4 regions of the Allocoprococcus similis genome follow, and region 4 is predicted to be linked to each of the others. Evidence: riboswitches for the same ligand, from Rfam matches in the RefSeq annotation. Region 4 holds a riboswitch; each other region holds the start of a gene.
What was found. A riboswitch is a leader RNA that binds a small molecule or an ion and turns the genes downstream of it on or off. The one in region 4 is predicted to bind thiamine pyrophosphate.
Positions count from the first base shown of each region.

Region 1: it holds a riboswitch for thiamine pyrophosphate, as region 4 does, so the genes downstream of both, thiD (bifunctional hydroxymethylpyrimidine kinase/phosphomethylpyrimidine kinase) here and thiS (sulfur carrier protein ThiS) in region 4, are expected to answer to the same signal.
Region 2: it holds a riboswitch for thiamine pyrophosphate, as region 4 does, so the genes downstream of both, thiW (energy coupling factor transporter S component ThiW) here and thiS (sulfur carrier protein ThiS) in region 4, are expected to answer to the same signal.
Region 3: it holds a riboswitch for thiamine pyrophosphate, as region 4 does, so the genes downstream of both, ACYQ5K_RS08260 (TenA family protein) here and thiS (sulfur carrier protein ThiS) in region 4, are expected to answer to the same signal.

Region 1 covers NZ_BAAHSG010000038.1:4,532-12,275, forward strand. The annotation lists gene ACYQ5K_RS13645 (DMT family transporter) at 1-630, shown strand, start outside; gene ACYQ5K_RS13650 (hypothetical protein) at 685-1,311, shown strand; gene ACYQ5K_RS13655 (peptidylprolyl isomerase) at 1,393-1,911, shown strand; TPP riboswitch at 1,950-2,060, shown strand; gene thiD (bifunctional hydroxymethylpyrimidine kinase/phosphomethylpyrimidine kinase) at 2,273-3,085, shown strand; gene cytX (putative hydroxymethylpyrimidine transporter CytX) at 3,090-4,262, shown strand; gene ACYQ5K_RS13670 (ABC transporter ATP-binding protein) at 5,790-6,494, shown strand; gene ACYQ5K_RS13675 (ABC transporter permease) at 6,511-7,744, shown strand, end outside.
Region 2 covers NZ_BAAHSG010000018.1:43,708-51,451, reverse strand. The annotation lists gene metG (methionine--tRNA ligase) at 182-2,086, shown strand; gene ACYQ5K_RS09485 (hypothetical protein) at 2,234-2,494, opposite strand; gene thiC (phosphomethylpyrimidine synthase ThiC) at 2,699-4,009, opposite strand; gene thiW (energy coupling factor transporter S component ThiW) at 4,283-4,789, opposite strand; TPP riboswitch at 4,931-5,038, opposite strand; gene ACYQ5K_RS09470 (hypothetical protein) at 5,213-5,503, opposite strand; gene ACYQ5K_RS09465 (TatD family hydrolase) at 5,710-6,471, shown strand; gene rsmA (16S rRNA (adenine(1518)-N(6)/adenine(1519)-N(6))-dimethyltransferase RsmA) at 6,505-7,389, shown strand; gene ACYQ5K_RS09455 (TIGR00266 family protein) at 7,379-7,744, shown strand, end outside.
Region 3 covers NZ_BAAHSG010000016.1:110,903-118,646, forward strand. The annotation lists gene ACYQ5K_RS08235 (hypothetical protein) at 1-666, shown strand, start outside; gene ACYQ5K_RS08240 (plasmid mobilization protein) at 663-1,007, shown strand; gene ACYQ5K_RS08245 (CD1845 family protein) at 1,093-1,383, shown strand; gene ACYQ5K_RS08250 (relaxase/mobilization nuclease domain-containing protein) at 1,472-2,881, shown strand; gene ACYQ5K_RS08255 (IS1634 family transposase) at 3,032-4,759, opposite strand; TPP riboswitch at 4,985-5,084, shown strand; gene ACYQ5K_RS08260 (TenA family protein) at 5,308-5,982, shown strand; gene thiD (bifunctional hydroxymethylpyrimidine kinase/phosphomethylpyrimidine kinase) at 5,979-6,782, shown strand; gene thiE (thiamine phosphate synthase) at 6,794-7,435, shown strand; gene ACYQ5K_RS08275 (HAD family hydrolase) at 7,425-7,744, shown strand, end outside.
Region 4 covers NZ_BAAHSG010000003.1:9,793-17,536, forward strand. The annotation lists gene ACYQ5K_RS01235 (carbon starvation CstA family protein) at 1-1,101, opposite strand, end outside; TPP riboswitch at 1,402-1,506, shown strand; gene thiS (sulfur carrier protein ThiS) at 1,764-1,961, shown strand; gene thiF (sulfur carrier protein ThiS adenylyltransferase ThiF) at 1,968-2,609, shown strand; gene ACYQ5K_RS01250 (thiazole synthase) at 2,636-3,412, shown strand; gene thiH (2-iminoacetate synthase ThiH) at 3,425-4,639, shown strand; gene ACYQ5K_RS01260 (thiamine phosphate synthase) at 4,632-5,195, shown strand; gene ACYQ5K_RS01265 (ABC transporter ATP-binding protein) at 5,276-6,205, opposite strand; gene ACYQ5K_RS01270 (ABC transporter permease) at 6,177-7,744, opposite strand, start outside.

The DNA.
Region 1 (7,744 bases), on a different contig from region 4:
CACTGGAGCAGTTATATGCAGTCGATTCAGAGTTCGACTGTTGCTGTCGGGACGCTTACGGTATCTACATTTCCAGTATTTGTAATTTTTCTGGAGCCATATCTGTTTCATGAAAAACTGAAAAAATCAGATGTATTTTGTACACTGATGATGCTGGTCGGAGTTTTCTTTATCGTACCGGCATTTCAGATGGACAATCAGATCACACAGGGAGTTCTGTGGGGACTTTTGAGCGCGTTTACTTATGCAGTGCTTTCACTGATGAACCGGCGTTTTTCCTGTAAATACCCGGCGACATTGGTGTCCCTTTATGAACAGGGAACAGCGACGATCGTTCTGATTCCGACACTTTTTGTGTTAAAGCCGGTGATCACACTGGCAGATGCGGGTGTTCTGATGATGCTGGGAATTATTTTCACTGCGGTTGCACATTCTTTATTTATCGGTGGGCTTCGGACGGTCAAGGTAAGGACAGCGGGGATTCTGTCCGGACTGGAGCCGGTATACGGAACTCTGAGTGCATTTCTCTTTTTGAAAGAAGTTCCAAGCTTCCGGGAGTGCCTTGGTGGTGTGATCATTCTGGTTGCAGTTTTCTTATCGACACTGAAGCCGGAAGAGAAAGAAAAATAGCCGAAGATTCACTGGCAGGAAGGTTTGGCAGAAGGACAGAAAGGAAGGACTGGCATGAAAAAGGAACTGGAATATTTTACAATAGACGGTGAATTTGGCGGAAATCAGGACTGGTTTACCAATGTGGTCATGCATGTGGGTGGCTGCGCTGCGGCAACTGCATGCGACAGCTGTATCTATTTTGCAAGAAAATTTGGGATGAAAAGCCTGTATCCGTTTGATACATGGAAGTTGAATAAAGAGGAATATAAAAAATACAGCCAGATCATGAAGCCTTATCTGAGACCGCGGATCAATGGAGTTAACAAATTATATCTGTATACGGACGGATTCCGCAAATATCTGAAGGATAAGCAGAAAGATGGTGGAGTTTGTGTTTCTGCGGAAATGAAAGAATTTTCCGGGGAGCATACGGTGACGGAGGCAAAGCAGTTTGTCAGACAGCAGATCGGAAAGGAGATACCGATCCCGTATCTGATGCTCCGGCACAAGAATAAAGAGAAGTTTGAGGATTTTATCTGGCACTGGTTTCTGGTGATCGGTTATGAAGAAAAAGAGGACGGATTCTGGATCCGGGTTGCGACCTATGGGGAAGAAACCTGGCTGAACCTGGAAGAACTTTGGAATACCGGAGAAAAAGAAAAGGGCGGTATGATCGGATATCGTCTGGAAAATGTATAAAGACTTTCTAAAAACTATTTACGGACGGGAAAAGTTCCGTTACAATAGGTAGAGAAATCAATGAAAAGGAGATTGTATAAAATGGCAAATCCAATAGTAACATTTGAAATGGCAAATGGCGATGTGATCAAAGCGGAATTATATCCGGAAATCGCACCGAATACAGTGAATAACTTTGTATCTCTTGTAAATAAGGGATTCTATGATGGACTGATCTTCCACCGTGTCATCAGTGGATTCATGATCCAGGGTGGATGCCCGGATGGAACCGGAATGGGTGGCCCTGGATACAGTATCAAAGGAGAATTTAAGCAGAACGGTTTTGCAAATGATCTGAAGCATGAACCGGGCGTTCTTTCGATGGCGCGTGCAATGCATCCGGATTCAGCAGGATCACAGTTTTTCATCATGCATAAGACTTCACCACATCTTGACGGTGCATATGCAGCTTTTGGTAAAGTTACAGAAGGTATGGATGTTGTAAATAAAATTGCTGAGACGGCAACAGACTACAGTGACAGACCGCTGGAAGAACAGAAGATGAAAAAAGTGACTGTTGAGACTTTTGGAGAGGCTTATCCAGAACCAGAGAGAGTCTAACAGGAGTTACAAAGCAGACAACATTTGGAGAGACAGAATAATAAAGACGGGGGAGTCGGTGAAAGACAGGCTGAGAGGAAGCAAAAGAGCTTCGACCCTTTTTACCTGATACGGATCATGCCGTCGTAGGAAGTCATATTGATTTTTTAAGAGACACTTGTGCATGGCAGGTGTTTCTTTTTTTTCATAGGAAATTATGAAGGAACTTCCTGTGAAAAAAAGGCACTACGTGCCGGAGATGCGTACTTGCACGAAGATGAAGCATGTCGCAGGCAACTGTGCTCGGCGTGAGAATGTGCCAAGGCACATTCTTTTTATACAAAATATTCAGAATTATGGAAAAAGAGAGGAAGAGAGTCAAATGAGAACAGCACTTACAATTGCAGGAAGCGATTCAAGCGGAGGAGCAGGTATCCAGGCAGATATCAAAACAATGATCAGTAACGGAGTCTATGCTATGAGCGCAATTACGGCTCTTACTGCACAGAATACAACCGGAGTTACAGGAATTATGGAGGCAACGCCGGAATTCCTGGGAGAACAGCTGGATAATATTTTCACGGATATTTACCCGGATGCAGTGAAGATTGGAATGGTATCTTCAAGTGGTCTGATCACAAAGATCGCAGACAAATTAAAAGAATATGATGCGAAAAATATTGTAGTTGATCCGGTTATGGTAGCAACAAGTGGAGCAAGACTGATCAGCGAGGAAGCGATTGATGCGCTGAAGAGCCGCCTGCTTCCGATGGCAACCGTTCTGACTCCGAATATCCCGGAAGCAGAAGTGCTTGCAGGTATGAAAATCCAGTCGCAGGCGGATATGATAAAAGCAGCAGAAGAGATCGGCACCCAATATCACTGTGCAGTTCTTTGTAAGGGAGGGCATCAGCTGAATGATGCCAATGATCTGCTGTGGAGAGACGGTGGATATAAGTGGTTCTACGGAGAGCGGATCGACAATCCGAATACGCACGGAACAGGATGTACTTTATCCAGTGCGATCGCATCAAATCTTGCAAAAGGATATGATCTGGATGAGTCAGTAGAACGTGCGAAGAAATACATTTCCGGAGCACTTGCAGCAATGCTGGATCTTGGTAAAGGCAGTGGTCCGATGAATCATGGATTTGCAATTAAAAATGAATATACAGAAAGCAAAGTGGAGGAATAGAAGTATGAATGAAAAGGGAACCTCTATCTTTGAAAATGGACTGATCTGGTTTGGGGCAGGCGTGTCCCTTGCAGAGATCCTGACCGGTACTTATTTTGCGCCTCTTGGATTCGGAAAAGGAGTTCTGGCGATTATTATTGGTCATATCATAGGATGCACGATGCTTTTCCTTGCCGGAGTAATTGGTGGAAAGACCAGACGAAGTGCAATGGAAACAGTAAAAATGAGTTTTGGCGAGAAAGGAGGAGTCTTCTTCTCCTTCCTGAATGTGCTGCAGCTGGTTGGCTGGACAGCGATTATGATTTATGATGGGGCACTTGCAGCAAATGGTGTTCTTCATACCGGCAGATGGGTATGGTGTCTGGTGATCGGTGCACTGATCATCTTATGGATTGTGATCGGAATCACAAATCTTGGCAAGATCAACACGGTTGCAATGGCTGCTTTATTTATCCTGACACTGGTACTCAGCAAAGTGATCTTTGGTGATGGATCGGTAGCAGGCGCAGGTGGAGATGCCATGACGTTTGGTGCAGCGGTAGAGCTTTCCGTTGCCATGCCACTTTCCTGGCTGCCACTGATCAGTGACTATACAAGAGAAGCAAAAGAACCGGTAAAAGCAACCGCAGTCAGTGCCGTTGTTTATGGAGTTGTCAGCTGTTGGATGTATGTGATCGGTATGAACGCCGCGATTTACACAGGAGAGTCTGATATTGCAAATATCATGGTGAAGGCCGGACTTGGAATAGCAGGACTTCTGATCATTGTATTTTCTACCGTTACGACGACTTTTCTGGATGCTTACTCAGCAGGAATTTCATCAGAGTCAGTATTTTCAAAAATCAATGGGAAATATGCAGCAATTGTTGTCACTGTGATCGGAATGATCGGAGCGATCGTTTATCCGATGGACAACATTACCGATTTCCTGTACCTGATCGGTTCTGTATTCGCGCCGATGATCGCAATCCAGATTGCGGATTTCTATATTCTGAAGAGAAAGGACAGCCTGGGAGTATCTCTGGATGTCATGAATGGTGTGATCTGGGTGATCGGTTTTATACTTTATCGTATTCTGATGAATGTGGATATTCCGCTTGGAAATACACTCCCGGATATGGTCATTACCATCGTGATCTGTATTCTTGCAAGAAAATGTATAAAGACAGAAAAATAGCTTTGAAAGAAAATGGAAATGCCGTGTTGACATTTCCATTTTCTTTTGACAGAATATGTAGCGATCTACAGAATAGAGGTGGAAAAATGAATGATGATGCCTGGGAATGTGGTAAAATTTTATAAGAAAGAAGTTTTGGAGAATTTAGTTAGAAGATTGCGAGAGTGCAAAGCACGTAGCAATCTGGTATCAAAGGGGTCAAAATACCTTTTGCCAACAACATCTATATATGGGAAAAAGAGTTGGGCAGAATGAAAAAAGAGCTTACGACATATGATCGGGGGAAATGTCGTAAACTCTTTTTTCTGTAATTTCATTAAAGGAGAAATGAAAATAAAAAGTATCAAAATACTGAAAACGTCTTATTTGGTTTTGATTCCTAATCAAGTGGGGCAATTGTGACTGACTAAGATGCCGCCCCACCGAGGAATTCTTATCTAGTTGTTATCTTCAAGCTGATATTATAATACCAAGAGGCTGGGAATTTGTATATTCGCAAAAAAAACAAAAGAAAAAAGCTTTGAAAAATATAATTGTGCAAAATAACAGGGGAAAAATCAATTTATACAAAAGGTTATCTGGAATTGGGAAATTGATAATAAAATTTGCATAAATGTAAAAAAATGAGTGCGAATGATTTCTGTTTAAGAACAAATGTGTTTTTGAGAAGGAATTATGAATGATTATTGTAAATGTCAATATAAAAAATTTTCGAACATGAGGAGACCGGTATGAAAATCCTGAAAAAGAAAAAGAGCTTACGACATATGATCGGGGGAAATGTCGTAAACTCTTTTTCCAATAATTTCATTAAAGGAGAAATGAAAATAAAAAGTATCAAAATACTGAAAACGTCTTATTTTGTTCGGTTAAGTGTTATCCTTAACTTGTTATTATAATAGCATTTGCCGGCAGTTTTGTATATTCGCAAAAAAAACTAAAAGAACTGGAAAGTTAAAATAAAATTGTGCAAAATAACGAGGTGCAAAACAAGATTGACAAAAGAATGTAAAAAAAGGAAATTTTAACGGTAAAAATATATAATGTCTAATAATTAACAAGAGGTTACAGAAAGTTACAAGGAAAACTGTAATTTTTGAAAGTTTACTCCGGAAGCAAGGGGAAAAATAGAGGAGGATACTGTTTGTGAATGCCGGAAAGATTCAGATAATGGAAAAAGAGCTTGCGACATATGATCGGGGGAAATGTCGTAAGCTCTTTTTCTGTAATTTCATTAAAGGAGAAATGAAAATAAAAAGTATCAAAATACTGAAAACGTCTTATTTAGTTTCGTTAAGTGCTATCCTTAACTTGATATTATAATACCATGTGCATGCTCTTCTGTAAATTCGCAGAAAAGACAAATGTTACAAAAATGATGCTGCAAAATTGTGCAATATAGCCAAAGACATTACGGGAAATGGAAAATGTGAAAGTTTTATAATCTTACGACTTCTTATTTGATTTGCTTTTCCAATATGTTAAAATTAAAAAAAGCAGAAAATTTTACAGATAAGGGGAAAGATGATGAAAGAATTTGTTGAAATGCGGGATGTCCGTAAGATTTACCGTATGGGTGAAGTTGAGATTGCCGCAGCAGATGGAATTGATTTTCAGATAAAAAAGGGTGAATTTGCAGTTGTAGTAGGTCCAAGTGGTGCGGGAAAAACGACAGTGCTCAACATTCTGGGGGGAATGGATACGGCAACAAGTGGAGAGGTCTGGATCGATGGAAAGAATATTGTAAAGTATTCGCCGAGGCAGCTTACTTCCTATAGAAGGGATGATATTGGATTTGTATTCCAGTTTTACAACTTGATTCCGAACCTGACGGCGCTTGAAAATGTAGAGTTGGCACTGCAGATCTGTAAGGATCCGCTGGATGCGGAGATGGTTCTTAGGGAAGTGGGACTGGCAGACCGTATGAAGAATTTCCCGGCACAGCTTTCCGGTGGGGAGCAGCAGAGGGTATCGATTGCGCGTGCACTGGCAAAGAACCCGAAGCTTCTTTTGTGTGATGAGCCGACAGGGGCGCTGGATTACAATACCGGTAAGGCAATATTGAAGCTTTTACAGGATATGTGCCGTGAACGAGGGATGACAGTGATTCTGATCACACACAACTCAGCGATCACGCCGATGGCAGATCGTGTAATTAAGATGAAGAATGGAAAAGTCGGAAGCATGAAGCTGAATGAAAGACCGGTTCCGGTAGAGACGATTGAATGGTAGGTGGACGTAAAGACCGATGAAGAAAAATATTTTACGCAAAGACTTTATAATAGAAATTAAAAAGACGATGGGACGGTTTATATCGATCTTTTTTATCGTGGCATTGGGTGTCGCATTTTATTCGGGAATCCGTGCATCAGAGCCAAGTATGCGGATCACTGCAGATCAGTATTTTGATGATTCGGAGCTGATGGATCTGAAGGTAATGGGAACCATGGGACTTACCAAAGCGGATATCAAAGCGATTGGAAAGGTATCGGGAATTGAAGCTGTAGAAGGCGGATACAGCAAAGACGTGCTTTGCCCGGTTGGAGACAATGAAAAGGTTGTCCATATGCTGAGCATGCAGAAGAATTTTGATCAGGTTTCGGTTGTGGAAGGCAGGTTGCCGGAAAAAGCCGGAGAATGTCTGGTGGATGAAGATTTTCTGAGCTATACAGACCTGAAGGTTGGCGACACGGTAACTTTCCATTCTGGAGATGGAGAGGCATTGACGGATTCACTGGTTACAGATGCATACAAGATTGTCGGGATCGGGAACAGTCCGCTGTATATTTCATTTGGAAGAGGAAGTAGTACGATCGGAACCGGAGAGATCAGTGGATTTGTTGTAGTGGATAAATCCTCTTTTGACATGGATGTTTATACAGAAGCTTATGTGAAAGTGAGCGGTGCAGAAGAGAAAACTGCATTTACTGATGAATACAATAATCTGTCGGATGCAGCAAAGGAAGCCGTGAGTGCAATTGAAGAGGAACGCTGTGCAGTCCGCAAACAGGAGATCGTAGATGAGGCAAATGAAAAGCTTGCTGATTCAGAGAAGACTGTGAATGAAAAATCACAGGAACTGGAGGATGCGAAAAAAGAGCTGGAGAGTGGGAAAAGCAAGGCAGCCGAGGAACTGGAAAAAGCAAAGCAGCAGCTTACGGATGGAGAAGCAGAGCTTGCGGATGCAAAGCAGCAGATCGCAGACGGCGAGACGCAGCTTGCAGATGCAAAAGCGCAGCTGAATGAGAAGCAGGCACAGCTTGATTCGGCGGAGGCACAGTATGAGTCCGGGAAAGCACAGCTGGATCAGAAAGAACAGGAGCTTGCGGCAGCGGAGCAGACTTATCTGAGCAATTATGAAAAATATATGCCGTTCATTACGGCTGGAAAAGCGCAGATTGCAGCAGGCAGGACGCAGATCGCGGATGGAAAGAAGCAGCTGGACGAAGGTCTGACACCGCTCACACAGCTGAAAGACGGAC
Region 2 (7,744 bases), on a different contig from region 4:
TTTATAGAAGGCGGTTTTTTTATATATTAGAAAATGCTCTTTTCTAATATATAAAAAACGCTCCGCGAGGATGCGCACTGCGGCGCACAAGGAAGATGTCGCAAGCGACCGCGCAGGCACCAGAATGTGCCAAGGCACATTCTTTTACTTAATAATTAAAAGAAAAAGGAGATAAAGAACCATGGCAGACAAACCAAAATATTATATTACAACTGCAATTGCCTATACATCAGGTAAGCCACATATCGGTAACACATACGAGATCGTGCTGGCAGATGCAATTGCACGTTATAAGAGAAGTCAGGGATATGATGTATTTTTCCAGACAGGAACTGATGAGCATGGACAGAAGATCGAATTAAAAGCAGAAGAAGCAGGCGTTACACCAAAGGAATTTGTAGATAACGTATCCGGGGAGATTAAGAGAATCTGGGATCTGATGAACACTTCTTATGACAAATTTATCCGTACAACGGATGATTATCATGAGAAAGAAGTACAGAAGATATTCAAGAAACTGTATGACCAGGGAGATATTTACAAAGGACACTACGAAGGAATGTACTGTACTCCATGCGAATCCTTCTTCACAGAATCCCAGCTTGTAGATGGAAAATGTCCGGACTGCGGACGCCCGGTACAGCCTGCAAAAGAAGAAGCATACTTCTTCAAGATGAGCAAATATGCAGACAGACTGATTGAGTATATCAATACACATCCGGAATTTATCCAGCCGGTAGCACGTAAGAATGAGATGATGAACAACTTCCTTCTTCCGGGCCTTCAGGATCTGTGTGTATCCAGAACTTCTTTCAAATGGGGAATCCCGGTAGACTTTGATCCGAAGCATGTTGTTTATGTATGGCTTGATGCTCTTACCAACTATATCACCGGTATCGGATATCACTGTGACGGTGAAAGTGAAGAACTGTTCAACAAGAACTGGCCGGCAGACCTTCATCTGATCGGAAAAGATATCATTCGTTTCCATACAATTTACTGGCCGATCTTCCTGATGGCACTTGGACTTCCGCTTCCAAAACAGGTATTCGGACATCCGTGGCTGCTTCAGGGCGATGGAAAAATGAGTAAATCCAAAGGAAATGTTCTTTACGCAGATGAGCTGGTAGATTTCTTCGGAGTCGATGCAGTACGTTACTTCGTTCTGCATGAGATGCCATTTGAAAATGACGGTGTGATTTCATGGGAACTGATGGTAGAAAGACTGAATTCAGATCTTGCCAACACACTTGGAAACCTTGTAAACCGTACTATTTCTATGACAAATAAATACTTTGGTGGAACTGTGACAAATAAAGGTGTGACAGAAGAAGTAGATGCAGATCTGAAAGCTGTAACAGAAAATACACCGAAGCTCGTAGAAGCAAAAATGGAAGAACTGCGTGTGGCAGATGCGATTACAGAGATCTTCAATCTGTTTAAACGCTGCAACAAATATATTGATGAGACAATGCCTTGGGCACTTGCTAAGGATGAAAGTAAAAAGGACCGTCTGGAGACAGTACTCTGGAATCTGATCCAGAGTATTTCCGAAGGTGCAAAACTTCTGGAATCCTTCATGCCGGAAACATCAGAAAAGATTCTTGCACAGCTTGGTGGCGGAAATGTAACTGACAAACCGGAAATCCTGTTCCAGAGACTCGATCTGGAAGAAGTTATGAAAAAAGTAGCAGAACTTCATCCACCAGTTAAAGAAGAGAAAGAAGAGGAAGAAGAAGGAATCGACATCGAAGCAAAACCGGAGATCACTTTTGAAGATTTTGAAAAGATGCAGTTCCAGGTAGGTGAGATCATTTCCTGCGAGGCAGTGAAGAAATCTAAAAAACTGCTCTGCTCACAGGTTAAGATCGGAAGCCAGGTAAAACAGATTGTATCCGGAATCAAAGCACACTACACACCGGAAGAGATGGTAGGCAAGAAGGTTATGGTTCTTGTGAACCTGAAACCTGCAAAACTCGCCGGAGTGCTTTCAGAAGGTATGCTGCTCTGCGCAGAAGATGCAGATGGAAATCTTGCGCTGATGACACCGGAGAAGAAGATGCCGGCAGGAGCAGAGATCTGTTAATTAAAACGGAGCAGACAAGTCGTGAGGCAGATTGGGAATATCTGCCTGATTAAAAAAATAAGAGATCAATATATCACAGAGATTGCTGTGATGTAACAGAAAAAGAGGAAACGACCACAGATAATGTAGTTGTTTCCTCTTTTGGGATTACTGTGTGTTATCGGAAGTGTCGTGAGTCGTTTTATCAGAAGTCTTTACGGAATCTGTAATACTTTCTTCACTGCTCAGTTTTGATTCTAGTCCTGCATTCTTTTCCTTGAGTGTAGCAAGCTGATTGTTCAGCTCCAGAGTCTGCGAATAGAGTTTCTTATTTGACTGATGCAGCGTATGTATTCTGCACATAGAAAAAATTAAAAGAATTGTTAAAATGATCAGTGCCACATCTTTCCACATTACTTTATTTTTCATAAAAATCCCTCCCGCTATATCCTTTTTTCTTGTGTAATTATTATACATCAAACAAAAAAATTTACCATTGTCAAAGTGCTATATTTTATAGAACAAACAGAGCAAAAATTGGGCAAAAAGAAAAGAACTGAAAAATACAGTTCTCTTCTCATTTACACCAAAAATGTGATAGAATTTTCTGCTCTACACGGGAAAGTTCTAAGTTTACAGAATATCAATATATTCTCCAGCCAGCGCCTTATTCATACTTCTGACCGCACAGAATTTACCACACATACTGCAGGTATCGCTATGGTCATCTTCCGGTTTACGGCTGTCACGGATGGCTTTTGCTGTCTCCGGATCGAGAGCACATGCATACTGTGCTTCCCAGTCGAGGACGCGGCGGGCATCCGCCATCTTGTCATCGATATCACGCGCATGTGGGATTCCTTTTGCAATATCAGCTGCGTGAGCAGCGATCTTGGAAGCAATGATTCCCTGCTTGGTGTCATCTACGTTTGGAAGTGCAAGGTGTTCAGCCGGTGTGACATAGCACAGGAATGCGGCTCCGCTCATTGCAGCAACAGCGCCACCGATGGCTGCAGTGATGTGGTCATAACCCGGAGCGATATCTGTTACCAGAGGTCCAAGTACATAGAAAGGTGCACCCATGCAGATGCTCTGCTGTACTTTCATGTTCGCAGCAACCTGATCCAGCGGCACATGTCCAGGACCTTCTACCATAACCTGTACATTGTGATCCCATGCACGCTTGGTCAGTTCTCCGAGGCGGACGAGTTCTTCAATCTGGCACACATCAGTAGCGTCAGCAAGACATCCCGGACGACAGGCATCACCAAGGGAAATGGTAACATCATATTCTTCGCAGATGTCGAGGATTTCATCGTAATGCTCATAGAATGGGTTCTCTTCTCCGGTCATGCACATCCATGCAAAGACAAGACTTCCGCCACGGCTTACGATGTTCATTTTACGTTTATGCTTTTTGATCTGTTCGATGGTTTTTCTTGTGATTCCACAGTGAAGAGTGACAAAGTCAACGCCATCCTCTGCGTGAAGACGGACAACATCAATAAAATCCTGTGCAGTAAGAGTTGCCAGGTCTCTCTGATAATGGATGACACTGTCGTAGACCGGTACAGTTCCGATCATAGCCGGGCACTCGTGTGTCAGCTTCTGACGGAATGGCTGGGTATTACCGTGACTGGAAAGATCCATAATTGCTTCTGCACCGAGATTAACGGCACTCATAACTTTCTGCATTTCAATATTATAATCTTTGCAGTCGCGGGAAACGCCTAAGTTGACATTGATCTTGGTACGGAGCATACTTCCGACACCTTCCGGGTCAAGGCAGGTATGGTTCTTGTTGGCACAGATGGCAACCTTGCCTTCTGCGACAAGCTGCATCAGCTTTTCAACAGGCATATGTTCCTTTTTTGCTACGGTTTCGATTTCCGGAGTCAGAATTCCTTTTCTGGCAGCGTCCATCTGGGTTGTGTAATTTCTCATGTTGTTTTGCCTCCGTTTCTTATTGGTTTGTGAGTATCACAAAAATCTGGCGTCAGCAAAACACGGACAGCGTACACGAAAAAAACCAGACACAGCCTGATGGGTACACTTCCAGTTCGGAATGATAGAATTGCTAACGCCTTTGTCGGAAAATTTCCGGCAATGAACAGGATTTTATTTGAAAATCTCTGCCTTTTATTACGCGATACAAGGTGGTGTCCCCGGTGTAACGCGGTTTCATTTACAGCAGAGTGCTGTAAAAATGAACGATGATTATGCTTCGCGGATCTGAGACATAACGCCGCCTTTTTCCAGAACTGTGATCAGGATGAAAGCAAGGATGCTTCCTGCGACAGTGGAAATAAGGAATGGAACGACATAAACGAAAAGTCCTGCCGGCGCAATTCCCATCAGATACAAAGCAACCGGATAAGCGGCAAGTGCGCCAAGGAATCCGGTTCCGATCGCTTCGGCAAGGCAGGTAAGACTTAAGATGTGGCATTTTTTGTAGACAAGACCACAGCATAAAGCACCGACCATGCTTCCCGGAAAAGCCATAAAGCTTCCGAGACCGAGCAGATTGCGGAGTAAACTTGCACAGAATGCAATGCCAACGCCCCATGCAGGACCAAGTGTTACGGCGGCAAGAATGTTGACCATGTGCTGTACCGGAGCGCATTTGCTTCCGGCAACCGGTACGCTGATAAAGCTTCCGACGATTGCAAGCGCGGTGAGAACACCGGCAAGTGCGAGTTTCTTTGTTGTATTATTTTGTTTCATAGTAGAGTTCTCCTTCCTTTTAAATAAAAAAGAAACCCCACACCTGAGTGGAGTTCCTGCTGTCCGTAATCACTGAACACATCATCTTCGTGTTCCTGATATGTCATGTAAAAAAATAAGAGATGCGGAGGCATCTCTATCAAATACATGGTATACATTCCCTCCGTTGGCATTATCCAAATCAGGTTACAGGTCGGGACAAATAAATCCCCTCTCAGCCGGTAATCTCCAGCTCCCTGGTACATATGAACTTGTACAAGTAGAATTATAGCGCGGCAAGCCGGATTTGACAAGAGGAAATGAAAAAGTATCTCAGAAAAGACATTGTGCAGAATCAGAGTAGATTTTTGTATAATAAAAGACGGACAGAAGGTTCTGCCCGTCCGGAATTTCATTACCGTCTTATGTAGAATACAGCAGAGATTAGCTGAGTTCTACCTTTAAAGCATCTTCCGGTTTGAATTCATTGTAAAGGTCATAGATGTTGTGTCCGGTAGACTCGCTGAGGACACGGCCTTCCAGAGAGTAGCAGCGGATGAAACGCTTTTTGTCGATTGCTGACCAGTGCTCTACATCCCAGCTCATGTATCCGTCTTCGTCAGACTTCTTTTCTTTCAGGTATACATCAACCTGACGTCCTTCTACCATAATGTCTACAAGTTTCTTTGTGTCGGCTTCCAGCTCGACATTGTTTACAGTGTCAAATACTTTCATTTTAAAATCCTCCTATAATATCTGATCAGAATCTTCAGAAATATATTCCCCATACATTTGCAGATGTGATCTATTTGCACTATCTATAGTATACATAGAAGAAACCGGATAAGCAAGTAAAAAAAGTGACTATTCAGCGGCTAAGAATGTGTGGTATACTTAGAACATCTGAGAGCAGTCAGTAAAAAGAAAGCGAGACGAGGAAAATGATATTTGATACACATGCACATTATGATGATGAACAGTTTGACGAGGACCGGGATGAGCTTTTAAAATCTATGTCGGATCTTGGAGTCGGAACAATCGTGGATGTAAGTGCGACTTATGAATCCTGTGAGAAGGTTCTGGCACTTGCCGGAAAGTATCCATATGTTTATGCTGCAATCGGTGTGCATCCGGATGAGGTTGGAGAACTTAACGAAGATAAGATCCAGCATATGAAAGAACTCTGCCGTAACAAAAAAGTGGTTGCAGTCGGAGAGATCGGTCTGGATTATTATTGGGATAATGAACCGCATGAGGTACAGCAGAAGTGGTTTATCCGGCAACTGAAGCTCGCGGGAGAAGTAAAAAAACCAGTAATCATCCACAGCAGGGAAGCTGCCGCAGATACCATGTATATCATGAAAAATTATGCACAGGGGCTTGGCGGAGTTATTCACTGCTATTCCTATTCGCGTGAAATGGCTGAAGAATATGTGAAGATGGGATTCTATATTGGAATCGGCGGAGTCGTCACATTTAAGAATGCAAAGAAATTAAAAGATGTCGCAGCTGCAATCCCGATCGAGAAGATCGTGCTGGAGACAGACTGCCCGTATATGGCACCGGAGCCGTACCGTGGCAAACGGAATCAGTCTTCTTATATCCGGTATGTGGCTGAGAAAATTGCAGAGTTAAAAGAGATGAGTCTGGAAGAAGTGATTGCTGTGACAGAGAAAAATGCGAGAGATCTGTACGGCATCTAAGACGCAGGCAATGAATAATCAGGAGAATAACAGATGAAAACACCTACACTTGGAAATCCGCAGAATACCATTGAGGTTCTGCAAAAATATAATTTTAATTTTCAGAAAAAATTCGGACAGAACTTTCTGATCGATGAGCATGTGCTGGATAAGATCATTCGTGCAGCCGAGATCACAAAGGATGATTACGTATTGGAGATCGGTCCCGGAATCGGGACGATGACACAGTACCTTGCCTGTGCGGCAAGAGAAGTAACTGCAGTTGAGATCGACCGTGCGCTGATTCCAATTCTGGAAGACACGCTGAAAGAATACGACAACGTATCGATCATCAATGAAGATATCCTGAAGGTGGATATTGCAGCACTTGCAAAGGAGAAAAACGGAGGACGGCCGATCAAGGTGGTTGCGAATCTTCCATATTATATAACGACACCGATCATCATGGGCTTATTTGAAAGTCATGTGCCGCTAGAGAGTATTACGGTTATGGTTCAGAAAGAAGTGGCTGACCGTATGCAGGTAGGACCGGGAACAAAGGATTATGGTGCACTTTCACTTGCTGTACAGTATTATGCTGAACCGTATATTGTTGCAAATGTACCACCGAACTGTTTTATGCCGCGTCCGGCAGTCGGCTCAGCAGTAATCCGCCTGACAAGACATCAGAAACCTCCGGTAGAGGTTATGGATGAAAAGCTGATGTTTCGCCTTATACGGGCATCCTTTAATCAGAGAAGGAAAACTTTGGCAAATGGCCTTAAGAATTCAGGAGAGCTGAATCTTTCGAAGGAAGTCATCACTGCTGCGATAGAGAAACTCGGAAAAGGAAGCAGTGTCCGAGGAGAAGCACTGGATCTGGAAGAATTTGCCAGACTGACTAATATTATAAAGGAGGAAATGGAGCATGAGGTATGAAATCAAGGGTGATACCCTTCCTGTAGTGATCTGCTATCTGGAAGCCGGCGAGCGGATGATCACAGAGCGGGGATCCATGGCATGGATGTCTCCGAATATGAAGATGGAGACTTCGACAAATGGAGGATTTGGAAAAGCATTTGGAAGAATGTTTTCTGGAGAAGCGATGTTCCAGAACATTTATACCGCACAGGGAGGGAATGGACTGATCGCATTTGCATCCAGCTTTCCAGGTTCGATCAAGGCATTTGAAATCGGACCGGGGCAGGAATATATTTTTCAGAAAAAAGCATTTCTGGCAGGTGAGCCGGGAGTAAATCTATCTGTTCATTTTCACAAGAAAGTGGCTTCAGGA
Region 3 (7,744 bases), on a different contig from region 4:
TTGGGTGCTCTTTCCCGTATCGTAGATCTTCATACCCAACATTATAAAGAGGACTTTGACCTGGATAAGGAACTGATCTCAAAACTGGCTGTGTCAGAGCGTTCAGAGGATAAACAGCTTCTTTGGATGTCACGCCCTTGCGGAACCTATACCCTGCGCGAACGGGAAGTTTATCTGGAGGGCAGCCATGAAAACAAAGTGTGGCGGTTTTACCAGGAGCAGACAAATGATCCCGTTTTGGCTTATGCCATCTCTTTGAAAGAAGTCAGGGACGGAAAAATATTTGGCGATCTCTATCCGCTAAATTATAGAGAACATGTGGAACGGATGAAAAAATTGACCTGTCCAATCGGAAATGTAGCCGTTGCTTTTGAGGATGGAAATGTTATCACGATTCCCTATCAGGAACGGAGACAATTTATGAACCGGCTTATGCCAGAGCATGGAGCCCCTAAAACAATGACTTATCTGCCAGAAAATGAGCCGGAGCTGATGATAATTCTAAAACGGGAACGCCTCAAACGCAGCTATCATGCGACAGCCGGAAATCTGGAGGAATATCTTGATAAGCTGGAAAAGACCACCCTGCGGGAAAAACTCAAAAGAGCAAAGACGGCGGTTTCGACGCAGGAGGTCTCATCTCATAAAAGAGGGTTGGAACGATGAATGGCGGGCATAACAAAAAATCCGTCCGCGTCGAATTTGTCATGTCCGAAGCGGAGGCCGAACTGGTAAAAGAACGCATGACGGAACTTGGCATTACCAACCTGTCGGCATATCTGCGAAAGATGGCCGTAGACGGTTACATCATCCACCTTGATATGGGAGATATTCAGGAAATGATCCGGCTTCTCCGCATTTGTTCCAATAACTTAAACCAATATACCAGACGGGCCAATGAGACCGGCAATATTTATGCCGCAGATATAGATGACATCCGCACCCGTCTGGACAGCCTTTGGGATGGCATGGACAAACTGATCCGGGGATTTGCAAACATTTCATAAACAGCCGGAAAGCCGTTGCTTTCTTTTTGCCGTCACGGTAAAATTTTTATAAGGGCAGATGCCCTTCTGAAAGGAGGCAAAGCGTATGCGTTTGATAGGTAAATTACTGGCACTTCCCTTTATGCTGGTTACGGGGATTCTTTATCTGGTATGTAAATTTTTAGTGGTTCTTTCCGGTGCGGTACTTGGGATTCTTTCTGGGATCATCTTTCTGGCGGCATTGGTGCTGTTCTTTGTCGCAGGATTTTTGCCGGGTCTTGCATGGCTTATGATCGCCTTTCTTATCAGTCCATACGGTCTGCCTCTGGCGGCTGCATGGCTGGTAGGGATCATTGGCGGGGCAAACAGTGCCTTAAAGGATTTTATATTTGGTTAAGCAGATTTGGCGGGGCGCATAGGCAGCCCCGCTCTTTTTCTGCAATTATAACTTCTCTGATTGGAATTAAGTTAAGGAGGTGACGAAAATAGCGACCACAAGACTGATGCCTCTGCATGTAGGAAAAGGTCGGAATATCTCTACTGCGATCTCAGATATTATTGATTATGTAGAAAATCCGCAGAAAACCGATTTTGGAAAATTCATTTATGGCTATGAGTGTGATACCCGGCTTGCTGATGCAGAGTTTCTTCTGTCCAAACGACAGTATGCAAATCTGACCGGCAGAAATCAGGGTGCAGATGATGTGATCGCCTACCATCTCCGTCAGGCATTTAAGCCCGGCGAAGTTACGCCAGAAGAAGCTAATCAGATCGGCAGGGAGCTGGCACTGAAGCTCACAAAAGGAAACCATGCCTTTGTTGTCTGCACCCATGTGGATAAGCACCATGTCCATAATCACATCATTATCAACTCTACTACACTGGACTGTCAGAAAAAATTTCGCAACTTCTGGGGTTCTACCTGGGCAATCCGGCGAATGAATGACAAGCTGTGTTTGGAACATGGACTTTCGATTGTAGAAAATCCGAAACCCAGCCGGGAGCATTATGGCACATGGCTGGGGAATAAAAAGCAGCCTTCCTTTCAGGAGCAGATACGCATTGCTATTGATGCTGCATTAGAGGAAAAGCCAAAAGATTTTGAGGAACTTCTACAGAAGCTGGAAACTGCTGGGCTGGAAGTCAACCGTGAAAGAAAACATCTTCGGTTCCGAGTTCCGGGACAAGAAAATTATACCCGATGCGATACGCTCAAAGGCGATTATACAGAACAAGCCATCAAAGAACGGATTGCCGGTACACGGACAGTAAAACCCCGCCATGCCTTTTCTAAAAAAACGGTTTCCAAAGTTGGATTGCTGGTTGATATTGAAGTTGCAATCCGTTCCGGCAAGGGCCCTGGTTATGAGCGCTGGGCAAAAGTGTTCAACCTAAAGCAGCTTTCTCAGGCAGTGCTCTACTTAAAAGAACATGGCGATATGGGTTATGAGGATCTTCTGGAAAAAGCCAACGCCACTACCACTAATTTCAATACCTTATCCGTTCAGATCAAAGATCTGGAGTCAAAAATGAACGCCAATGCCGAGCTGCAAAAACAGATCGTAAACTATGCGAAAACGCGGGCTGTCTATGTAGAATATCGCAAAGCCGGGTACAGCAAAAAATTCCGAACAGAACATGAAGCTGAAATTCTGCTGCACCAGGCGGCAAAGAATCATTTTGACGAGCTGGGAATCAAAAAGCTCCCCTCTGTCAAATCTCTCCGGGAGGAATACACCGATCTTCTGGAACAAAAACGGAAAGCCTATTCTGCCTATAAGCAGGCCAAAAATGATATGAAAGAACTTCATAATGTTCGGGCCAATGTGGAATACCTATTAGAGATTTCTTCCCCACCACAACCGCAGCGCAGCACAGAAAAATCCCGTCAATAAGGTTTGCTAACTTGAATTCTATAGACCTTGACTTTCCGGGACTTCTTAACTATAATCCTGTTTTTGACAGTTTCAAAAAATAAAATCGCTGCAACGCCAGAAAATATAGGCGTTGTAGCGATTTTGACTGTTGTTTTAAACTATAGTATTTTATTCCCTTCCTTTACTTTTTTTCTGGATGGTTTTCATCTGGCTTTTGGTGATAAATTTGAAATCTGTATCAAAACCACAGATCTTATGTAAGGAATCTGTCAGTCTATCGCGTGTATAAAGTGGGATAAATCCCTGATCCTGTATATTTGCGAAATTCATGGACTTCAACTTATCCAGGATCATCTCGCAGGTAAAATCCTGTCCCAGATCTTTTTCAAGATACCGGTATATCACCAGGGAAAGAAAACAGATGAGAAAATGTGCTCTTATGCGTGCGTCAGCATGGACAAATACAGGTCTTGCTTCAAAATCCGTTTTCATGATGCGGAAACATTCTTCAATTTCCCAACGCCCTTCACTGACTTTTAGGATGTCTTTTACATCATCATCCAACAGATCAGTAGTAACTGCATACATTCCATCATAAAGTGCTTCATCTTCGATTTTGTCTGTGTCCAGATAATGGCGGATGTCTGCGGCTTCACCGTCTTCCGTTACGGCTGTCTTTCCTATGAAACGTGCCGGATCGTTTGGATTTCTCCGTTCTTTTTTTATGTTTCCTGACTGCAGCATTTTTTTGGCACGTTCAACCTGAAGATCACGTATTGTTTTTTGATATCTTGCAAATTTAGGCGAATAGGTTACGATCAGACGCTGGTGCAGCGTGTGGGGTGTATAAGGCTCATCCTTATAATACAATCCGTTATCGTCTTCCGGGATTTCTGAAAGTTCAACAGGCATATCATCTGATACGCGTTTGAAGCCGGTCTTGTCCAGAGCCCATTTTTTATCATCTTTATTCAGCTTTTTAATGGACTGGGTGACAATAAAAGCACGTTCACCGACATGGTTTATCTTTTTGATGGCTTCGGAACCAAGTCCGGCATCACTGCAGTAAATAAATTTTGTACAGCCAAAGTCCTGGAGGACTTTTCCTTCCAGCGGTTTCAGGGAAGTCTGTTCATTTGCGTTTCCGGGGAAAAGTGAAAAAGCAAGAGGTATCCCATCACCGTCCATAAACATCCCCATCTGGATGATCGGGTTAGGACGGTGTTCTTTGCCTTTGCCGTATTTTCTGTCCCCATCTTCCTGCTCAATCTCAAAGAAATAGTTTGTACAGTCATAATACAGGATAGCATCGTTTCGCTTTCCGAGAAGATGACTGTTTTTATAAACTTCCGACTGGATAAAATCACATTCATTTCCAAGAACGTCGAGTGCCCGGTAGATGTCATGCAGCTGGTAGGATGGTTTTTCCAGAAATTCAGAAGCTGTTTTATAGGAAGACCGTTTACTGGCAGGTTCTAAGATCCTGGCATAGATGAGATCAGATAGGATCGCGTTGATATCATACTTAAATTTATATTTATCGCGGAGTTTCCGGCAGATCTTATCAAGCTTGAGGCGGTAATAAAAAGTCTGTGGGAAAAGATAACCGCCACGGTAGAGAACCTGCTGGCCATAATCTAACTTATGATCAGAATGGAAGGTTATCTGGACAGCTTTTGTCTGCTGATCTTTTTTATATTTTTCGGTTTCAAGCTTAACTTCATTTTTTGCCCATGCAAGAACGTCGTCCCTGGTTGGCCCATGTTCGACAATGAGCTGGTTCAAAGTGCCGAGTTTACGGACAATGACAGAGGATGTTTTGCCATTGGCTTTGGTATAAGATTTTGCAATATAAAAGGATTCTGCATTTTTGGATTTTGTTATATGTAGATTCATAAGCACCCCTCCAATGCTTATTATAACACACAATAACATAAAATAACAGCATATAAAACATAAAAATTGACATAAAAAATGCAGGTTTTATAAGACCTGCAAGTACTTTTCTTGATATTCAACTGTCAAACTCCCGCGCAGCGCAGCACAGAAAAATCCCGTCAATAAGGTTTGCTAACTTGAATTCTATAGACCTTGACTTTCCGGGACTTCTTAACTATAATAATACTCAAGCAGGGGGACTACCTTGTAGTTGAGAAGGTTAAAACCTGACCCTTTGAACCTGTTGGCTAATACCAACGCAGGGAGCTAAAGAATACAGATTCGTATTTTTTGGACATTCTCTGTTTTGGGAATGTCCTTTTTAATTGAATAAGATATGATATGTGTTTGCGAGGGAACTGAACAAGTTGAAAAAGGTAAGACCTGACCTCTGGACCTGTCGGCTAATACCGGCGTAGGGAAGCAATTTCTTACGCTCGTATTGCGTCTGAAAGAGCTTCTAATTGTTTTAGAGGCTCTATTTTTTTATTTTAGGAGGAACAAACATGGCATTTATGAAAGACATTTTAACCCGCAACATCCCCATTTGGGAAGAATGTGCAGCTACCCCATTTGTGCAGGAAGTGCAAACTGGAAAGCTACCTCTTGAAAAGTTCAAGAGATATATGATTCAGGATAGTATCTATCTGAAAAACTATGCCCGTATATACGGCAAGGCAATTTTTCATGCTGATACATTAAGAGAAATTCAGCTTTACTATTCCATGCTGAATTTTGTAAATGATACGGAATCAGAAGTGCGTCTGGATTATCTAAAGCAATTTTGCATGACGGATAATGATATTGAACTGATCGCTCCTCTGCCTGAAAATCAAAATTACATTGATTTCATGTTTGAGATTGCGTCACATGGAAAGAATGAAGAAATTTTAATGGCGGTTCTTCCCTGTATGCTAAGTTACAGCTATATATTCCGCAAATTGGCGGCTGTTCCTACAAGCAGACAGTCAAGATATTGGGACTTTATCAAAGATTATGCGGATGAACAATATGCAGAAAGCTGCAAAGAATGGTCTGCTTTTGCAGAGCATAAATGTGCCGGGTTATCAGTAGCAAATAAAAAGTATCTGGCTGATATTTTTGAAAAAGCAAGTTTGTTAGAGCTTGCTTTTTGGAAGATGGCCTATCGGAACGAGAGAATGGAGGAAAATGCAAAATGAAAAAAGTATTGTCCATTGCCGGATCAGATTGCAGCGGAGGTGCAGGTATTCAGGCTGATTTGAAAACTTTTTCTGCTCACGGTGTATTTGGAATGAGTGTTATTGTTTCTGTTGTTGCAGAGAACACCAGCCGTGTTATCGACATCCAAGATATTACCCCGGATATGATTGAAAAACAGATTGACGCCGTATTTGAAGATATTGAAGTGGACGCAGTAAAAATCGGTATGCTTTCTACACCAGAATGTATGAAAGCGGTGGCAAAGAAACTATTACAATATAAGCCCCAAAATGTCGTAATCGACCCGGTTATGTATGCCAAAAATGGCTGCCCATTGATGAATCCTACGGCGGTTTCCACCTTGATAGACACAGTAATTCCACTGGCCGATGTACTTACTCCGAATATTCCAGAGGCAGAGAAAATAGCAGATATGCAGATTTCCACAGTTTCAGATATGGAGGCTGCCGCAAGAAAAATATATGCCATGGGTTGTAAGGCGATTGTTGTCAAGGGTGGACATCATATAGGAAATGCTGTTGATGTCCTATTTAATGGAGAAAATTTCTACCATTTTGAAACATCCCGCATTGATACGAAAAATACTCATGGGACAGGCTGTACCTTTTCTTCTGCAATCGCTTCCCAGCTTGCAAAGGGAAAAAGTGTTCCGCTTGCAGTCGAATCTGCAAAGGCTTATGTCACAATGGCAATCGAACACTCTCTTGCGATTGGAAAAGGCTGTGGCCCAACGCACCATTTCTACGAATTGTATCAGCATGGTTTATCTAAAGAATAGGCAGGTGCAAAATGAACTTTGATTATACACTTTATCTTGTTACTGATCGTCAACTAATGAGCTGCGATAGCCTGACAGAAGCGGTAGAACAGGCAATTTTAGGAGGCTGCACAATGATACAACTCCGAGAAAAAGAATTGTCCTCATTAGAATTTTACAATCAGGCTGTTGCCGTGAAACAGGTTACGGATAAATACCATATTCCCCTTATCATAAACGACCGGATAGATATTGCAATGGCTGTGCAGGCTACGGGGGTACATATTGGACAGCATGATTTACCTGCGGCTGCCGTCCGCAAAGTAATTGGGGAAAATATGCTGTTGGGAGTATCTGCATCTTCCATTGCAGAAGCAATACAGGCACAACAGGATGGTGCAGATTATTTGGGAGTTGGCGCAATGTTCCCTACTGGAACTAAAACCGACGCTGATTCTGTATCAATGGAGGAATTACAGAAAATCCGCACAGCCGTTTCTTTGCCGATCGTTGTTATTGGCGGTATCAATAAAGGAAATACAGGGCGTTTCAAGCCCATGGGAATTGACGGGCTGGCTGTTGTATCTGCCATCATAGCGCAGTCCGATATAAAAGCTGCTGCTGCGGAACTGAAAGATTTATTTTGCGGAAAGGAAAAGAAACATGGATTTTAATGCGGCAATCTTTGATTTAGATGGAACAATTCTGGATTCAATGGATGTATGGGAGCATATAGATATTCAGTTTTTGAAAAAGAGAAATCTTCCTGTCCCGGAAAATTATGTAACTGAAATATGTGCAAGGAGTTTTGAGGAAGCCGCACAATATACCATTGATCTTTTTGGATTGCAGGAAACGGTAGAGGGAATTATTGAGGAATGGAATAATATGGCGGTCGAGGAATACAGTAACCATGTCGGTCTGCTGCCCCATGCCCTTGATTATCTTCTGCGCTTAAAAGAACATGGAATAAAACTTGCAGT
Region 4 (7,744 bases):
TGTTCCGGCTGCCGGTGTTCCGTCTGCCGCTGCAGCTGCACCTGCTACGCAAAGTGCGATGATTGCAAGAAGACTTTCCAGAACCATTGCTCCGTATCCGACCTTCAGCATATCCTTTTCATTGGATACAGTCTTAGATGATGTACCTGATGAAACAAGGCTGTGGAAACCAGATACAGCACCACATGCTACGGTAACGAACAGGATCGGGAACATATCTCCCAGTGTATCGTTGTGGAAACCTGTAAATACCGGAAGGTTCATGGTTGGATGTGCAACCAGAAGTCCCAGTGCAGCTCCGGCGATCATACCGATGAACATATAAGTTGTCATGGTATCACGCGGCTGTTTTAAGATCCACATCGGAAGTACTGCTGTAAAGAAGATATATACAAATGTGATGTATGTCCATGTATCTTTTGTTGCTGTGATCGGTGCCAACATACCAAGACCAAGAGCAGCTACAGTAAAGATAAGACCGACAACTGTTTCTTTCCATCCGTGGAACCGGAACTTTTTCTGTACCAGACCGAAGATCATGGCAAATACGATAAACAGCAGGGAAATGGTTCCTGCAGCTCCGTTTGTCTTTGCTGCATCTGCAAGTTTTACGACACCGTCTACTTCTGTGTAAGCGTTAAATGTACCTGCAACCATATCTGCAAATGCTGCGATTACAAGAAGTGTAAACAGCCAGCAGAAAAGCAGGAATACTTTTCGTCCGAATTTACCGATATATTTTTCGATCAGAAGTCCCATAGACTTTCCTTCGTTCTTTACACTGGCATACAGTGCACCGAAGTCTGTAACAGCACCGAAGAAGATACCTCCAACGATGATCCACAGGAATACCGGAACCCATCCAAATACTGCCGCCTGAATTGCACCGGTAACAGGACCTGCACCTGCAATTGACGAAAACTGATGGCTGAATACGGTCCATCCGTCTGTCGGAACATAATCCTTTCCATCTTCAAATTTCTTTGCCGGAGTCTCTGCTTTTGGATCGATTCCCCACTTATTAGCGAGCCAGCGGCCGTAGAATACATATGCACAGCTAAGAAGTACTGCTGCGATCAATACGATAACTAATGTATTCATACTAATCCCTCTCTTTCTCTTCCAGTTAAAATAATTAAGTTTTAATAAGATAAATAAAAATTTTATTAAATTATTATAGTGGTGTTTTAACTCTTTAAAGTTCATTTGTCAATGGACTTTGTGCAATTTCGGCACGTTCACATGATTTTTTAGAGTATACTCTGTTTTTTTGTGCATTTTTCCATGCTCCGTGTTACAAAAACATATGACCGTTCTGTAAAAGCACTCCTGTAATATGCCCGGATATATTTTTATATTGATATTGACATTTTTCCTCAACCGAACTATACTGAACTTCGTAAATGAAACGGGGAGCTTGTTTGACAGGCTGAGAGGAAGTTCAGAACTTCGACCCATATACCTGATTTGGATAATGCCAACGTAGGAACGTATATTTTGATGATAACGGGAGATACATTGGTATCTCTCTTTTTTTGATATGCGGCGTCAAATACCATCAGCATACTCTGATGGTATTTGAGAAACAGGATTTCCTAAAATAATATGAAATTCTACATTCAACCAGGGTTTACACGAAAATGAATAAGGTAAAGTTGAGATTGGGCGAGAGTTCATGAAGGGGTACACCACCACGGGTGTAATTCTTTGTGGACTCTTTTTGCATTTTTAAGAACTTTTCCGTTTTGAAAGGAGGTTTTTCCATGATTACAGTTAATGGTAAAGAAGTTACTCTGACCGGGCCGCTTAGTGTTGCGGATTATCTGGAACAGAACAATTATCAGATTAAACGGATCGCCGTTGAAATGAATGGTGATATTTTACCAAAATACAGCTATTCTGACACCATGCTCAAAGACGGGGACCGTCTGGAAGTTGTAAGTTTCGTAGGAGGAGGCTAAAAAATCATGCATCATACACTTACAAAAGAAGAAATCTACACCGCCCTTGACGAGCGACATTCCCCGGAGACGCAGAAGCTTCTCTCGGCAGGAAATGTAGCGATTGCAGGGCTTGGCGGCCTTGGCTCTAATGTTGCTTATGCGCTTGCACGGATCGGTGTTGGTCATCTTCACCTGATTGATTTTGACGTAGTTGACATTACCAATCTGAACCGCCAGCAATATTTCATGGAGCATATCGGAATGTACAAGACCGATGCCCTGAAATCCCTGCTTCTGAAGATCAATCCGTATCTGGATATCCGCACAGACTGTGTAAAAGTTACGGACGATAATCTGCAGGAATTATTTGCAGATGCCACAATTGTCTGCGAAGCTTTTGATAATCCGGAAGCCAAAGCAATGCTGGTCAATGGAATTCTGGAACATTGCCCAGAGAAAAAGCTCGTATCCGCAACCGGAATGGCCGGCTATGGAAGCAGCAATACTATTATCACAAAACGGATCATGAAAAACTTTTATCTGTGTGGTGATGGCATGACAGCACCAACTTACGGTCATGGACTGATGGCACCGCGTGTTGCCATCTGTGCCGCACATGAAGCCAACATGATCACACGGCTGATCCTCGGTGAAGAAGAAATTTAAAAACATAAGAAAGAAGGAACTTTATTATGAGTACAAATGAAGATAAGTTTATCCTGGGAGGTCATGAATTCACTTCCCGTTTTATCCTCGGATCCGGTAAATTTTCTCTGGATCTTGTAAAAGCCTGTATCGAAAAAGCAGAAGCTCAGATCATCACACTTGCCCTGCGTCGTGCAAATGAAGGCGGTCTTGCAAATATCCTGGACTATATTCCGGACAATGTAACCCTGCTCCCAAATACATCCGGTGCACGTAATGCTGAGGAAGCAGTCCGTATCGCCAGACTTTCCCGTGAAGTCGGATGTGGTGACTTTGTAAAGATTGAAGTCGTTCATGATTCCAAATACCTGCTTCCGGACAACTACGAAACCATCAAAGCAACAGAAATCCTTGCAAAAGAAGGCTTTGTTGTCATGCCGTATATGTACCCGGATCTGAATGCTGCAAGAGCACTTGCCGATGCCGGAGCTGCCTGCATTATGCCGCTCGGCTCCCCAATCGGTTCCAATAAAGGACTCAGCACAAAGGATTTCATCCAGATCCTGATTGATGAGATCGATCTGCCGATTATCGTTGATGCCGGAATCGGTCGTCCTTCCCAGGCTTGTGAAGCCATGGAAATGGGAGCTTCCGCTGTTATGGCAAATACTGCTATCGCAACTGCAGGAGATGTTCCTGCCATGGCAGAAGCTTTCAAGAAAGCCATTGAAGCCGGACGCAGCGCTTATCTTTCCGGACTGGGACGCACCATTGAAAGAGGCGCAAGTGCATCCTCACCTCTGACAGGATTCTTAGAGGATTAGGAGGCAGTCAAAATGGAAAAATCACATATCAACGAAAGTATTTTAAGTGAGGAAATTCTGGAGGACCAGAAAAAGAACCGGATCGATCATATGACCTATCTTCCGGGTATGGAGGATATTGGTTCTGACGTAATGGATCAGGTAGTGGGCGCCATGAATGCTTATGATTATGACAAATATACGGAAGCAGATGTAAAGCGTGCTCTTGCACACGACATCCGTACACCGGAAGATTTTGCTGCTCTTCTTTCTCCTGCTGCTCTTCCGCTTCTGGAGGAGATTGCACAGGCTGCCCAGGAAGAGACGCGTAAGCATTTTGGCAACAGCGTTTATATGTTCACACCGATCTACATTGCCAACTACTGTGAAAACTACTGCATTTACTGTGGTTTCAACTGCCACAACAAGATCAACCGTGCCCAGTTAAATGACGAAGAGATTGAAAAAGAGATGGCTGCAATTGCCAAGACAGGACTTCAGGAAATCCTGATCCTGACCGGTGAAAGCCGTAATAAATCTACTGTCGAATATATTGGAAATGCCTGCAAGATCGCAAGAAAATATTTCAAAGTCATCGGTCTGGAAATTTATCCGGTTAACTCAGATGAGTATGCATATCTTCATGAATGTGGTGCAGACTATGTAACCGTTTTCCAGGAAACCTATAATTCCGATAAATACGAAACTCTGCATCTTGCCGGTCATAAGCGGATCTTCCCTTATCGTGTTAATGCACAGGAACGTGCACTGATGGGCGGAATGCGTGGTGTCGGCTTTGGCGCCCTACTTGGTCTGGACGATTTCAGAAAAGATGCTTTTGCAACCGGATACCATGCTTATCTTCTCCAGAGAAAATACCCGCATGCTGAAATCGCATTCTCCTGTCCTAGACTTCGCCCGATCATCAACAACGACCGGATCAATCCGATGGATGTCCATGAGCCACAGCTTCTCCAGGTAGTCTGTGCTTACCGTCTGTTCATGCCATTTGCAAGCATTACGGTATCTACCAGAGAATGTGCTCGTGTAAGAGACAATCTGACACAGATTGCTGCAACCAAGATTTCTGCCGGAGTCAGCACCGGAATCGGAAGCCATGTGGATGATATTGAGGATAAGGGAGATGACCAGTTCGAGATTTCTGACGGACGTTCCGTAGATGAGGTTTATCAGGCACTTCTTTCCAACAATATGCAGCCGGTTATGAGTGATTATATCTATGTATAGAGATCTTATTGCCGTAACAAACCGCCATCTCTGTTCCCGTCCTTTTACAGAACAGATTACCCGTGTCTGTCAGCTGCATCCGAAAGCTCTGATCCTGCGTGAAAAAGATCTGCCGGAAGAGGAATATTTTTCTCTTGCCCGGCAGGTGAAAGAAATCTGTGAACAGTTCGAAGTTCCGTTTATTCCGCATTTTTATCCAGCTGTTGCGAGAAAGCTCGGCTGTGACAGGCTGCATTTACCGCTTCCACTTTTGCTTGAAAATCCGAAAGTGGTTTCCAGCTTTCATACTATTGGGACTTCCATCCATTCTGTTTCTGAAGCAGTCGAAGCGGAAAAGCTGGGAGCTTCCTATCTCACAGCAGGACATATTTATGTTACCGACTGCAAGAAAGGGCTCCCGCCACGGGGACTTCCATTTCTGCAGAATGTATGCCAAGCTGTGCAGATTCCGGTTTATGGCATTGGCGGAATCAAAATTGATGAAGCACAACTGCACGAACTGAAAAATGCCGGTGCTGCAGGAGGTTGTGTGATGTCAGGGATGATGCACGTCTGACCGGTCATTCCTCAAAATAAAAAGGCACTATGCAGGGTAGCACATCAAACTGATATTGTCACCTTGCACAGTGTCTTTCTTTATTTCACCCGAAGCTGCACTTCTTTTCCAGCTTCTACTTTTATATCTCTGTCTGTCCGTACAATAATATGTTCATGGTTCATCGTTTCAATGTAATACTGCCTGTAAAATCCCAGAAATTCTTCCTGTCTTACAATTCCTTTCACAGAACCTTCTGCTACAAATTCCAGTTCCTCCGGTCTGCAGCATATCGTATTTCCCCGGATATCGGTAAACCGGTTCGATATTCCAAGAAAATCTCTTGCGAAATCATTCTGCGGATGCAGATATACCTCTTCCGGCTTTCCAATCTGAACCAGCTTTCCCTGATCCATAATAGCGATCTGATCTCCAAGAACCATTGCCTCTTCCTGGTCATGCGTTACAAAAACCATTGTGATCTCATATTTCTTCTGGATCTCCCGGATTTCTTCCCTCATTTTTACCCGGAGTTTCGCATCCAGATTACTAAGTGGTTCATCCAGAAGAAGTACCTTCGGCTTTGTGATCAGCGATCTGACCAGTGCAACTCTCTGCTGCTGTCCTCCGGAAATTTCCCCAATTGATGCCCCGGCATATTCTTCCATATCTACTATTTTCAGATATTCCATACCCATTTCTCTGGCTTCTTTTTTCCGGATACCGCGGAACTTCAGTCCGTATATCACATTTTCCAGGACACTCATATGTGGAAATAATGCATAGGACTGAAAAACAGTCGATACCGGGCGTTTTTCCGGGGCCAGTGTAGTGATATCCTGACCATCAACCAAAATCTGTCCTTTATCTGTTTTTAAAAATCCACTTATCATTTTGAGTGTTGTCGTTTTCCCACAACCGGATGCCCCTAACAGACACAACAGTTCTCCCTTTGGAAGGGAAAGTGATAAATCTTTTACTACTTCTTTTTCACCAAAACTTTTACTTATGTTTTTCAGTTCTAAATACACGTTTCTTTCGCCCTTTCCATGCAACAATTATCGAAAACAGCACATTTACTGAAATTGTGATCACAATAATAAATGTCGCAATCATAGATGCTTCTCCATACCGACCTGTGTTAATGCAATCAAATAATGTAAATACTGCAATCTTCTGTCCCGGTGTCACCAGGAAAATAACTGCTCCTGCCGTAACCATCGCACTTGTAAAATTATTGATAAATCCCGTTGCAAATGCCTGCTTTACATTCGGAAGAATGACATCTTTCATTACCAGAAATTTATTCGCTCCAAGATCCCGCGCTGCAGCATCAAGCTCTGTACTGATCTGCAAAAGAGAGGACGCCGAAGCCTTCGTTGTAATTGACATCTGTTTATAGATCATATTCAGAATGACGATGACCGCTGTTCCGGTAAGTTTTAGCGGCTCATGATTAAAAGCCAGAATATATCCGATTCCAAAACAACTTCCCGGAAGCATATACGGAAGTGTGATAATAAAATCCAGCACCCCGCCAAATTTTATTTTTCGTCTCTCGATATAATACGAAAGTAAAATACCGATCATACTTCCGACTATTGCTACGATAAGTGCATATTCCACACTCCGGATAAATGTATCCATATTTCGCTCCAGCAGGGCATCCAGATACATCGTTGTAAATGTAATTTTTCCGCGCAGGTTTCTGCTGAAGCTGTTCAGGAAGATAGATCCATATTCAAGAGTCATCATCACAAAAAAGATGCCCGCCCCCAGCCATACGACCATTGCAGACAGGCCACGAACCCGGAATGTATCTCCCGCTTCTACTGTCTTATTACTGTTTCCACTGATGACTTTTTCATTTTTCTGCATCAGATACCGATACAGGATAAAAACAAGAATCGTCGGGATCAGAAGCAGTACATTAAGCGCCGCACTCTTATCCAGTCTGGAATATCCGATTACCTGCATATAAATTTCGGTCGAAACTGTTTCAAAACGCCCACCTATCACAACAGGCGTTCCGAAATCAGCGATTGACCGGATAAACGAAAGCAAAAAGCAGCTGAGCAGTACCGGTTTCAATAATGGCACAACAATTCTCCATAATGTATAACCAGAGGAGGCTCCAAGGTCAAAGGAGGCCCGTACAAGCGACATATCCATCTTCCGAAGCATTCCGATAATCATCAGTGCATTTAACGAAGAAAAGAATAACGTCTGCATTACAACAACACCAAGCCATCCATACGGGTTCAGCGAAAGACCGAAAACTCCTTTTGTGATCAGACCGTTCCTTCCAAAAAGCTGGATATAAGCGAGCGAAGCAATAAACGGCGGCGAAACCATACTGATAAGTAAAATGGCTTCCAGAAATTTGCCCGGTTTCTTCCCTGCTGTCCATACGCAAATGGATACGAGCAGTCCCAGAATCGTTGAAAAGAATGCAGATAATACACCTACAAAAACACTGTTTTTTACAAGCAGCAGATTGTCACTGAAAATACTTTTGTAAACTTCTGTTGAAAATCCTTCTTCTCCCACAAAACTCTGTCTGATCATAC